Regions from separate parts of the Pantoea sp. SGAir0183 genome, predicted to be linked through region 1. Evidence: predicted binding sites of a transcription regulator. Region 1 holds the regulator's gene; each other region holds the start of a gene.
What was found. The regulator PhoB, encoded in region 1, activates phosphate uptake and scavenging genes when phosphate is short. The targets are predictions, from matches to a motif close to CTGTCATAAAACTGNCNNAT.
Positions count from the first base shown of each region.

Region 2: a site for PhoB is predicted at 1,387-1,406, ahead of pitA (inorganic phosphate transporter PitA). Genes of this name have one in related genera too.
Region 3: a site for PhoB is predicted at 1,903-1,922, ahead of pstS (phosphate ABC transporter substrate-binding protein PstS). Genes of this name have one in related genera too.

Region 1 is NZ_CP028053.1:3,318,535-3,321,815, forward strand. It holds gene phoR (phosphate regulon sensor histidine kinase PhoR) at 1-790, opposite strand, end outside; gene phoB (phosphate response regulator transcription factor PhoB) at 805-1,494, opposite strand; gene sbcD (exonuclease subunit SbcD) at 1,692-2,888, shown strand; gene C1N59_RS15520 (SbcC/MukB-like Walker B domain-containing protein) at 2,885-3,281, shown strand, end outside.
Region 2 is NZ_CP028053.1:287,101-290,381, reverse strand. It holds gene C1N59_RS01335 (D-amino acid dehydrogenase) at 1-117, shown strand, start outside; gene C1N59_RS01330 (BaiN/RdsA family NAD(P)/FAD-dependent oxidoreductase) at 142-1,326, opposite strand; gene pitA (inorganic phosphate transporter PitA) at 1,568-3,070, shown strand; gene uspB (universal stress protein UspB) at 3,107-3,281, opposite strand, start outside.
Region 3 is NZ_CP028053.1:54,057-57,337, reverse strand. It holds gene glmS (glutamine--fructose-6-phosphate transaminase (isomerizing)) at 1-1,310, shown strand, start outside; gene C1N59_RS00265 (hypothetical protein) at 1,503-1,826, opposite strand; gene pstS (phosphate ABC transporter substrate-binding protein PstS) at 1,995-3,038, shown strand; gene pstC (phosphate ABC transporter permease PstC) at 3,125-3,281, shown strand, end outside.

The DNA of each region.
Region 1 (3,281 bases):
ACAGCGTCAGAAGCTGCTTCACCAGGCTGTCCATTCGGCGGGTTTGTTCTGACATGGTGTGCAACGCTTTGTCACGCGAACGTTGATTCATGACCGAGTCATTCATCATCTCCAGATAACCCTGAAGCACCGTCAGCGGCGTGCGAAGCTCGTGACTGACGTTGGCGAAGAAGTTGCGTCGTGCACCTTCCAGCTGGTGCATTTGCGTTACGTCGCGGGCCACCATCAACCACTGGCCTTCGCTGTAGGGCATAACACGAAATTCCATGTGATGCTGGTTATTCAGCACCAGCGTCAGCGGCTTGTCGAAATCGCGCTGACGCAGATAACGTGAAAATTCAGGATAGCGCAGCAGATTAAGGATATTTTGCCCGTTATCTTCGGGCCAGCGCAGCCCGAGGTGCTGCTGTGCCAGGCCATTGCACCAGAAGATGGTGCCCTCTTCCGTTGTCAGGATAACGGCATCCGGCAGCGACTCTGCACCACTGCGAAACCGTTTGATCAGATGACCCAGCTCACGCCGCCGACGTCGGTTGCGCAGCTGCATTTGATACAGACCGTAAAACAGCGGTTCCCAGCTTGCCTGACCGGAAGGCGGGGTCATCGTGCGATCCAGCCACAGCCAGTGCGACAGCCGCATCAGGTTATAAAAATGCCACAGTAAAATACCGACTACGCTGAGTAACAACAGCCACGGCAGATAGCCGAACAACAGGCCGAGTACCAGCGCAGGCAAACACGCCAGCACCAGTTCGGACAATAATCGCTTCCAGGAGAGGCGTTCCAGCACGATTAAAGCTCCGTTTAAAAGCGGGCAGAGAAACGATAACCTGTTCCGCGGACGGTTTGTACCATGCGATCGTGACCGGTCAGTTCCAGCGCTTTGCGCAGACGGCGAATATGCACGTCAACTGTACGATCTTCAACATAGACGTTGGTGCCCCAGACGTGATTCAGTAGCTGTTCACGGCTGTAAACACGTTCAGGATGGGTCATAAAGAAGTGGAGCAGCTTGTACTCTGTCGGCCCCATCTCCAGCGGCGTGGTTTCCGACATCACCCGGTGCGAGGAGGGATCCAGGCTCAGGCCCTGCATTTCAATTACATCTTCGACCGCCATCGGCGAAATGCGACGCATCACAGCTTTGATACGGGCCATGAGCTCTTTCGGGGAAAACGGTTTGGTAATGTAGTCGTCGGCCCCGACTTCCAGGCCACGCACGCGATCTTCCTCTTCGCCACGTGCGGTCAGCATCATGACCGGAATATCACGCGTCATCGCTTCACGTTTAAGGTGTTTGATAAACTGAATGCCGCTGCCGCCAGGTAACATCCAGTCCAGCAGGATAAGGTCAGGCCAGGGTTCAATCAGCTTACTGACGGCGCTGTCATAATCTTCTGCCTCAATCGGCTGATAATCATTTTGTTCCAGAACGAAACATAACATCTCACGGATTGGAGCTTCATCTTCCACAACTAAAATGCGCTTAGCCATTATGACTCCTGCAGGTAGGACGGCTTTCACTGATATTTGCGGCGCCATTATGCGTCAGTTTTGTGACACTTTTATGAAAAAGTTAGCCATAAAAACCGGCCTGCAACAACCATTTATGACAACATGACGACATGTTTTGTGGCTTTAGTGATGGAGCCAGTATAATCGCCGGGCGATTTGTTATGGCAGGGAGTGTTATGCGCATTATCCATACCGCGGACTGGCACCTGGGGCAGTTCTTTTACAACAAAAGCCGGGCCGCTGAGCATCAGGCCTTTCTGGACTGGCTGCTGGCCCGGATTGAAGAGCATCAGGTGGATGCGCTGATTGTGGCGGGTGATTTATTCGATACCGGCACACCGCCCAGCTATGCACGTGAAATGTTCAACCGCTTTGTGGTGGCGTTACAACCCAGCGGCTGTCAGCTGGTGGTGCTGGCAGGAAATCACGATTCGGTGGCGACGCTGAACGAGTCGCGTGAACTGCTCGCCTGCCTGAATACCCGCGTGATTACCACGCCGCAGGACGGGGACGATGTGCTGGTGTTAACGACGCGTCGGGGCGAACCGGGCGCGCTGCTGTGCGCCATTCCTTATTTGCGGCCACGCGATATTATGCGCAGCCAGGCCGGCCAGTCAGGACGCGATAAACAGCGCAGCCTGCTGGAGGCCATTACCGCCCATTATCAGCGCAGCTTTGCTGCCGCGCAGGCGCTGAATCTGGCGCTTCCCATCGTCGCGACCGGCCACCTCACTGCTCTCGGCGTCAGCAAAAGCGACTCAGTGCGCGATATCTACATTGGTACACTGGATGCCTTTCCGGCCTCGGCCTTTCCGCCTGCGGACTATATCGCGCTGGGGCATATTCATCGTGCGCAGCGCGTGGCCGACAGCGATCATATTCGCTACAGCGGTTCGCCGATTCCGCTCAGCTTCGATGAACTGGGCAGCGAAAAAAGTGTGTTCCTGCTGGATTTCAGCCCGTCAGGCCTGACGGTCACGCCCCTGACCATTCCCCTGTTCCAGCCAATGCAGGTCCTGAAAGGCTCGCTGGCGCAAATCACCCGGCAGCTCAGCCAGTTTTCTGCGCCCGACGGGACCAAACCGGTCTGGCTGGATATTGAAGTGACCACGCAGGAATATTTAAGTGATTTGCAGCGCCAGGTAGAAGCGCTGACGGCCTCCCTGCCCGTAGACGTTTTGCTGCTGCGCCGCAGCCGTGAACAGCGCCGGCACAGTCTGGCACAGCTGGATAAAGAAACCCTGAGCGAACTGAATGTGGAAGAAGTGTTTGCCCGACGACTGGCGCTGGATGACGCGCTGGACGCGGATCAGATTGCCCAGACCACCCTGCGGTTTAAACAGACGCTGTCGGATCTGGAGGAACAGCCATGAAAATTCTGACGCTGCGCTTCAAAAATCTTAACGCGCTCAAAGGTGAGTGGTTTATTGATTTTCGCACCGAGCCGTTTGCCAGCAACGGGCTGTTTGCGATTACCGGCGCGACGGGCGCCGGTAAAACCACGCTGCTGGACGCCATCTGTCTGGCACTGTATCACCAGACGCCGCGCCTGGGCGGCATCTCTCAGGGGCATAACCCCCTGATGACACGCGACTGTGCCGAGTGCCTGGCGGAGGTCGAGTTTGAAATTAAAGGCGAAGCCTGGCGGGCATTCTGGAGCCAGAACCGCGCGCGCGGCACCGCTGACGGTAAACTGCAGGCTCCCCGCGTTGAGCTGGCGCGCTGCGCCGATAATCAGATTGTGGCAGATAAAGTGAGCGATAAGC
Region 2 (3,281 bases), 1.3 Mb from region 1:
CATGGCACGCTGGGCTGGACGATGGCCTGCGGATCCGGCCAGCTGTTAAGTGATGTCATTTCAAGCAAACAGCCCGAGATTGCGCACGCAGACTATGCGGTTTCGCGCTATGCCTGAGCGCGTCACTGATGGCGAAGCTCGTTACACGGCCTGCGCGCAAGCCCAGGCCGAGCTCCAGGCCCACTGGAAATTATAGCCTCCCAGCCAGCCGGTCACGTCAACGACCTCACCGATAAAATAGAGTCCCGGCACGTCACGTGCTTCCATTGTTTTAGAGGACAGCTGAGTCGTATCCACACCGCCCAGCGTGACTTCAGCGGTACGGTAACCCTCCGTGCCGTTGGGCTGCACCTGCCAGTTGTGCAACGTCTGCACCAGCGCTGACTGCTGCTTGCTGTTCAGCTGCTTCAGCGTGACATCCGGCACCACCTGCATTTCCTGTAAAATTTCGACCAGGCGCTTAGGCAGAATTTTCGCCAGACTGTTTTTCAGACTCAGATTCGGGTGCGCGTCACGCTGAATCGTGAGGAACGCATCCAGCGGCGTGGCAGGCGAGAGATTGACCGAGATAAACTCACCCGGCTGCCAGTAGCTGGAAATCTGCAAGACCGCCGGGCCGGACAGGCCACGATGGGTAAACAGCATCGCCTCTTTGAAGACGGTGCCGTCTTTCGCTTCGATGGTCGTGTCCAGCGCCACACCGGACAGTGTCTGCAGTTGTTCAAGCAGGGGTTTATGCAGCGTAAAGGGCACCAGGGCGGCACGGGTTGGCAACACCGTTAACCCAAACTGCTCGGCCACTTTATAGCCAAACGGTGACGCGCCCAGGCCCGGCATGGAAAGCCCGCCGCTGGCGATGACCAGCTTCTCTGCCTGTACACTGCTGCCGTTGAGCTGCAGGACGTAGCCCGCTTCATCGAGGGTTACACTCAGGATTTCGCTGCGCAAACGCAGGGTCACGCGCCCCTTTTCACACTCGGCGAGCAGGAGATCGACCATCTGCTGCGCAGACTCATCGCAAAACAGTTGCCCCAGCGTTTTCTCGTGCCAGGCAATGCCGTGACGATTCACCAGATCGATAAAATCCCATTGGGTATAACGCGCCAGCGCTGACTTACAGAAATGGGGATTGTTCGACAGGTAGGCGGCCGGTTCGGTATAGAGATTGGTGAAATTACAGCGCCCGCCGCCTGACATTAAAATCTTGCGGCCCGGCTTTTTGCCGTTATCCAGCAGTAATACGCGGCGACCGCGCTGTCCAGCCTGCGCGGCACAAAAAAGCCCCGCGGCCCCTGCTCCAATCACGATAACGTCAAACTGTTCCACTGCCATTGTCCACCTGATAAAAGAGGGGCAGATTGTAGTGATCTGCCTGCGTTGATGCCAGTGTCAAAAAATTGCCGCAATTATGTCATAATGTAACTTTATAATTTTTAAGGAATTTACGCCTTTAAGCTTCCAAAATTGACACTTTTAAGCCGGTTCAGGTCTATATTTTCCTTTCCCAGACCACATATTGTCGCGGATAATGCGCCGCGTTCATGTCCTCCAAAATGGCGTAACGTCTATGCTACATCTGTTTGCTGGTCTCGATCTTAGCACCGGCCTGTTACTGGTTCTTGCTCTGCTGTTTGTATTGTTTTACGAAGCAATTAACGGCTTCCATGATACGGCCAACGCGGTTGCGACGGTCATCTATACACGCGCTATGCGTGCTCAGCTTGCTGTGTTAATGGCTGGGGTATTCAATTTCTTTGGCGTGCTGCTCGGCGGATTAAGCGTGGCTTACGCCATCGTGCATATGCTCCCGACCGATCTGCTGCTCAATGTTGGCTCCGCTCACGGTCTTGCTATGGTCTTCTCCATGCTGCTGGCCGCGATTATCTGGAACCTGGGAACGTGGTATTTAGGGCTTCCGGCCTCCAGTTCTCACACCCTGATCGGCGCGATTATCGGTATTGGCCTGACCAATGCGTTAATGAGCGGGACATCGGTGGTGGATGCGCTTAACATTCCGAAAGTGCTGAATATCTTCCTGTCGCTCATTCTCTCCCCCATTGTCGGTCTGGTGATTGCGGGCAGCCTGATTTTCCTTCTGCGCCGTTACTGGAGCAACACTAAAAAGCGTGCACGGATTCATATGACGCCCGCTGACCGTGAGAAGATTGACGGCAAGAAAAAACCGCCTTTCTGGACCCGTACCGCCCTGATTATCTCCGCCATTGGCGTCAGTTATTCACATGGTGCTAACGACGGGCAAAAAGGCATTGGTCTGATTATGCTGGTCCTGATTGGCGTTGCGCCAGCGGGCTTTGTGGTCAATATGAACGCGTCGGGTTACGACATCACGCGAACGCGCGATGCTGTGAATCACCTGGAACAGTATTACCAGCAGCACAGCGAATCACTGACCCATATTATCCAGATGGCACCGCCTAAGCTGCCCACGCCGGAAGAAGTCGAACCCACCAGTCCCAAAGAGTTTCACTGCGACAGTGCGCGTGCGCTTCAGGCCGTGCAGCGTGCGCAGGTGCTTCTGAACAATCTGCAAAACTACAACGACTTGTCGGTTGAGCAACGCAGCCAGATGCGTCGCCTCTTGTTGTGTATTTCCGATACGGCCGATAAAGCGGCGAAGCTGCCGGAAACCTCGCCAGAGGATAAACGCTTCCTGGGCAAGCTCAAAGGCGACCTGCTGAACACCATTGAGTACGCGCCGGTGTGGATTATCATGGCGGTCGCACTGGCATTGGGAATCGGCACGATGATTGGCTGGCGCCGTGTGGCCACCACCATCGGTGAGAAAATCGGTAAAAAAGGCATGACGTATGCGCAGGGCATGTCGGCGCAGGTTACTGCCGCAGTGTCCATAGGGATTGCCAGCTACACCGGCATGCCGGTTTCCACGACCCACATCCTCTCGTCTTCCGTGGCCGGCACCATGCTGGTCGACGGTGGCGGACTGCAGAGTAAAACGATCAAAAACATCGCCATGGCCTGGGTTTTCACCCTGCCGGTCTGTATTTTGTTATCAGGTTCACTCTACTGGATAGCGCTGAAGCTCATCTGAGTAAGCAGCACATCAGGGCGACTTCGGTCGCCCTTTTTAATGCCAGATAGCCAGGGCGATCAAACTGATAATGACTAATCCGCACAGCGAACTGGTCAACAAAAACAAGCCTCTTACCCGCTCACACCGGCGAATAAATTCGTCATCATGATGATCAAGATAGCGCCTTGCCCAGATATAGCGGACCAGCCGCACCTGCTTGCCAGGCTGA
Region 3 (3,281 bases), 1.1 Mb from region 1:
GTTCAGGCAGCCCACTGGTGATCGGTCGTGGTGTGGGTGAAAACTTCATTGCTTCTGACCAACTGGCACTGTTGCCGGTCACTCGCCGCTTTATTTATCTGGAAGAGGGCGATATCGCTGAAATCAGCCGTCGCGATGTTACGATCGTCGATCGTGCGGGTAATACCGTGCGCCGCAATGAGATCGAATCCAGCGTACAGTACGATGCCGGCGATAAAGGTATCTATCGCCATTACATGCAAAAAGAGATCTATGAGCAGCCAAATGCGATTAAAAACACCTTAACGGGGCGTTTTAATCACGGTGCAGTCGATCTCAGCGAACTGGGGCCAAATGCAGAAGCGCTGCTCAGCAAGGTTGAGCACATCCAGATCATCGCCTGTGGCACTTCTTACAACTCTGGCATGGTCTCGCGTTACTGGTTCGAGGCGCTGGCAAACCTCCCTTGTGATGTCGAGATTGCGTCCGAATTCCGCTACCGTAAATCGGCGGTACGTAAAAACAGCCTGCTGATTACCCTGTCTCAGTCGGGGGAAACGGCGGATACGCTGGCCGCGCTGCGCCTGTCGAAAGAGCTGGGGTACCTGGGATCGCTGGCTATCTGTAACGTCGCGGGTTCGTCGCTGGTACGTGAATCCGATCTGGCGCTAATGACCAAAGCGGGTACGGAGATTGGTGTAGCCTCTACAAAGGCCTTTACCACTCAACTGACCGTACTGCTGATGCTGGTGGCAAAACTCGGTCGCCTGAACGGCATGTCCGCAGAAAAAGAGCACGAGATTGTGCATGGTCTGCAGGCTCTGCCAAGCCGCATTGAGCAAATGCTGGCGCAGGATAAGCTGATTGAAAACCTGGCCGAAGATTTCTCTGATAAGCACCATGCCCTGTTCCTTGGCCGTGGTGATCAGTACCCTATCGCGATGGAAGGGGCGCTCAAGCTGAAGGAGATCTCGTATATTCATGCGGAAGCCTATGCGGCAGGTGAACTCAAGCACGGTCCGCTGGCGTTGATCGATGCCGATATGCCGGTCATTGTGGTGGCGCCGAACAATGAACTGTTAGAGAAGCTGAAATCGAATATCGAAGAAGTGCGCGCGCGTGGCGGTCTGCTGTACGTGTTTGCCGATCAGGATGCCGGTTTCAGTGACAGCGAAGGAATGAAAATCATTCCTCTGCCGCACGTCGAAGAGGCCATTGCGCCTATCTTCTATACCGTGCCGCTCCAGCTGCTCTCCTATCATGTGGCCCTGATCAAAGGCACCGATGTGGATCAGCCGCGTAACCTGGCGAAATCGGTAACGGTCGAGTAATGCATCTTATGCGTGAATCCCCGACGGGATTCACGCGTTTCATTTATTTGATCTTGTTACTGCATTGCTCCAGTGCACGCTGTTGATCGCTGATTTTGCGGTTAGCCTCATCGAGTGAACGCTGCAGGTTATTTATCGTATCATCATTTTTGCTTAGCTTTTGGCGAGTTGACTGAGGTTACTTGCCTGATTTTATAGCGTTTTTGTTAAGTCTTTAATCTTATCTTTCATTGCAATAACACCTTCAACATCGACGGATGATTGTTTAACGGCGCCGTAATAACCCAATATAGCCAGAGCGCCTCTGTTATTAGCTGCGGTATAAAATTTATCTAAATGAATCGTGGGTGTCGTATCATCCGCCTGTAAGCCTGTAAGCCTGTAAGCCTGTAAGCCTGTAAGCCTGTAAGCCTGTAAGCCTGTAAGCCTGTAAGCCTGTAAGCCTGTAAGCCTGCCAGCGTACAGAGCAGGACGACATTGCACACCAGAAGCTTCTTCATAAATCTCATCGAACATGTCCTTTTCGAGAGGAGTCTTATGAAATGAGCAATAATTGTGCCTGTCATATAACTGTAATATTAACTACATTTTTCTGTCACTAAACTGTCCTATTTTCCCTCCTGCAGCAATCACTGACTCTTACTAAAAAGGCACTTAGCCTGACTTTTCTCCCCTGGAGGGAACATGACACTGATGCGTAGCACCGTAGCCCGAATCCTCGCCGCCTCTCTTGCCGTTAGTGCGGTTTCTGCATTTGCAGCCACCGATCTGACCGGTGCTGGCGGTACATTCCCGGCGCCGGTTTATGCCAAGTGGGCAGCAGAGTATCAGCAAGCCACCGGTAGCAAAATCAACTATCAGGGCATTGGTTCATCTGGCGGTGTAAAACAAATTATCGCCAAAACCGTTGATTTCGGTGCCTCCGATGCGCCTATGAAAGACGAAGATCTGCAGAAATATGGTCTGTTCCAGTTCCCTACCGTAATCGGTGGCGTGGTGCTGGCGGTTAACCTGCCAGGCATCAAATCTGGTCAGCTGACGCTGGACGGTAAAACCGTTGGCGACATCTATCTGGGTAACATCAAAAAGTGGAACGATCCTGCGATTGTTAAACTGAACCCAGGCGTGAAACTGCCCGATACCAACATCAACGTGGTGCGTCGCGCGGATGGTTCAGGTACCTCTTTCGTTTTCACCAGCTACCTGGCGAAAGTGAACGAAGAGTGGAACAGCAAAATTGGTAAAGGCAACACCGTTAACTGGCCAACCGGTCTGGGCGGTAAAGGTAACGATGGCGTAGCAGCCTTTGTACAGCGTCTGCCAGGTTCTATTGGTTACGTTGAGTACGCGTATGCCAAACAGAATAACCTGACCTATACCAAACTGATGGATGCGGACGGCAAAGCGGTTGCGCCAAGCGAAACCAGCTTCTCTAATGCCGCGAAAGGCGCAGACTGGAGCAAATCGTTTGCTCAGGATCTGACCTTCCAGAAAGGCAATGATGCATGGCCGATCACCTCAACCACCTTTATCCTGATTTACAAAGATCAGACTAATGCGGCGAAAGGTGCCGAAGTCCTGAAGTTCTTTGACTGGGCCTACAAAGATGGCGGTAAAACGGCCAATGCGCTGGATTATGCCACCCTGCCGGAGAGCGTGGTTCAGCAGATCCGTGCTGCCTGGAAAGCCAATATCAAAGACAGTTCTGGTAAAGCGCTTTATAAGTAAGTGAATGACCCTGACCAGCCTGCGTGCTGGTCAGCCTTCAAGGGCGGCGTCTGCCGCCCTGATAACTTCTGAGGACGAAGACTTCTATGGCTGCAACGAAGTCGGCATTCAAAGCCCCAGGTAAGCAAGGTGACCGAATTTTTGGCGCGCTGGTAAAACTCTCTGCGCTGATTGTTCTGTTGCTTATGGGCGGCATTATCGTCTCCCTGATCTTCTCTTCCTGGCCAAGCATACAGAAATTTG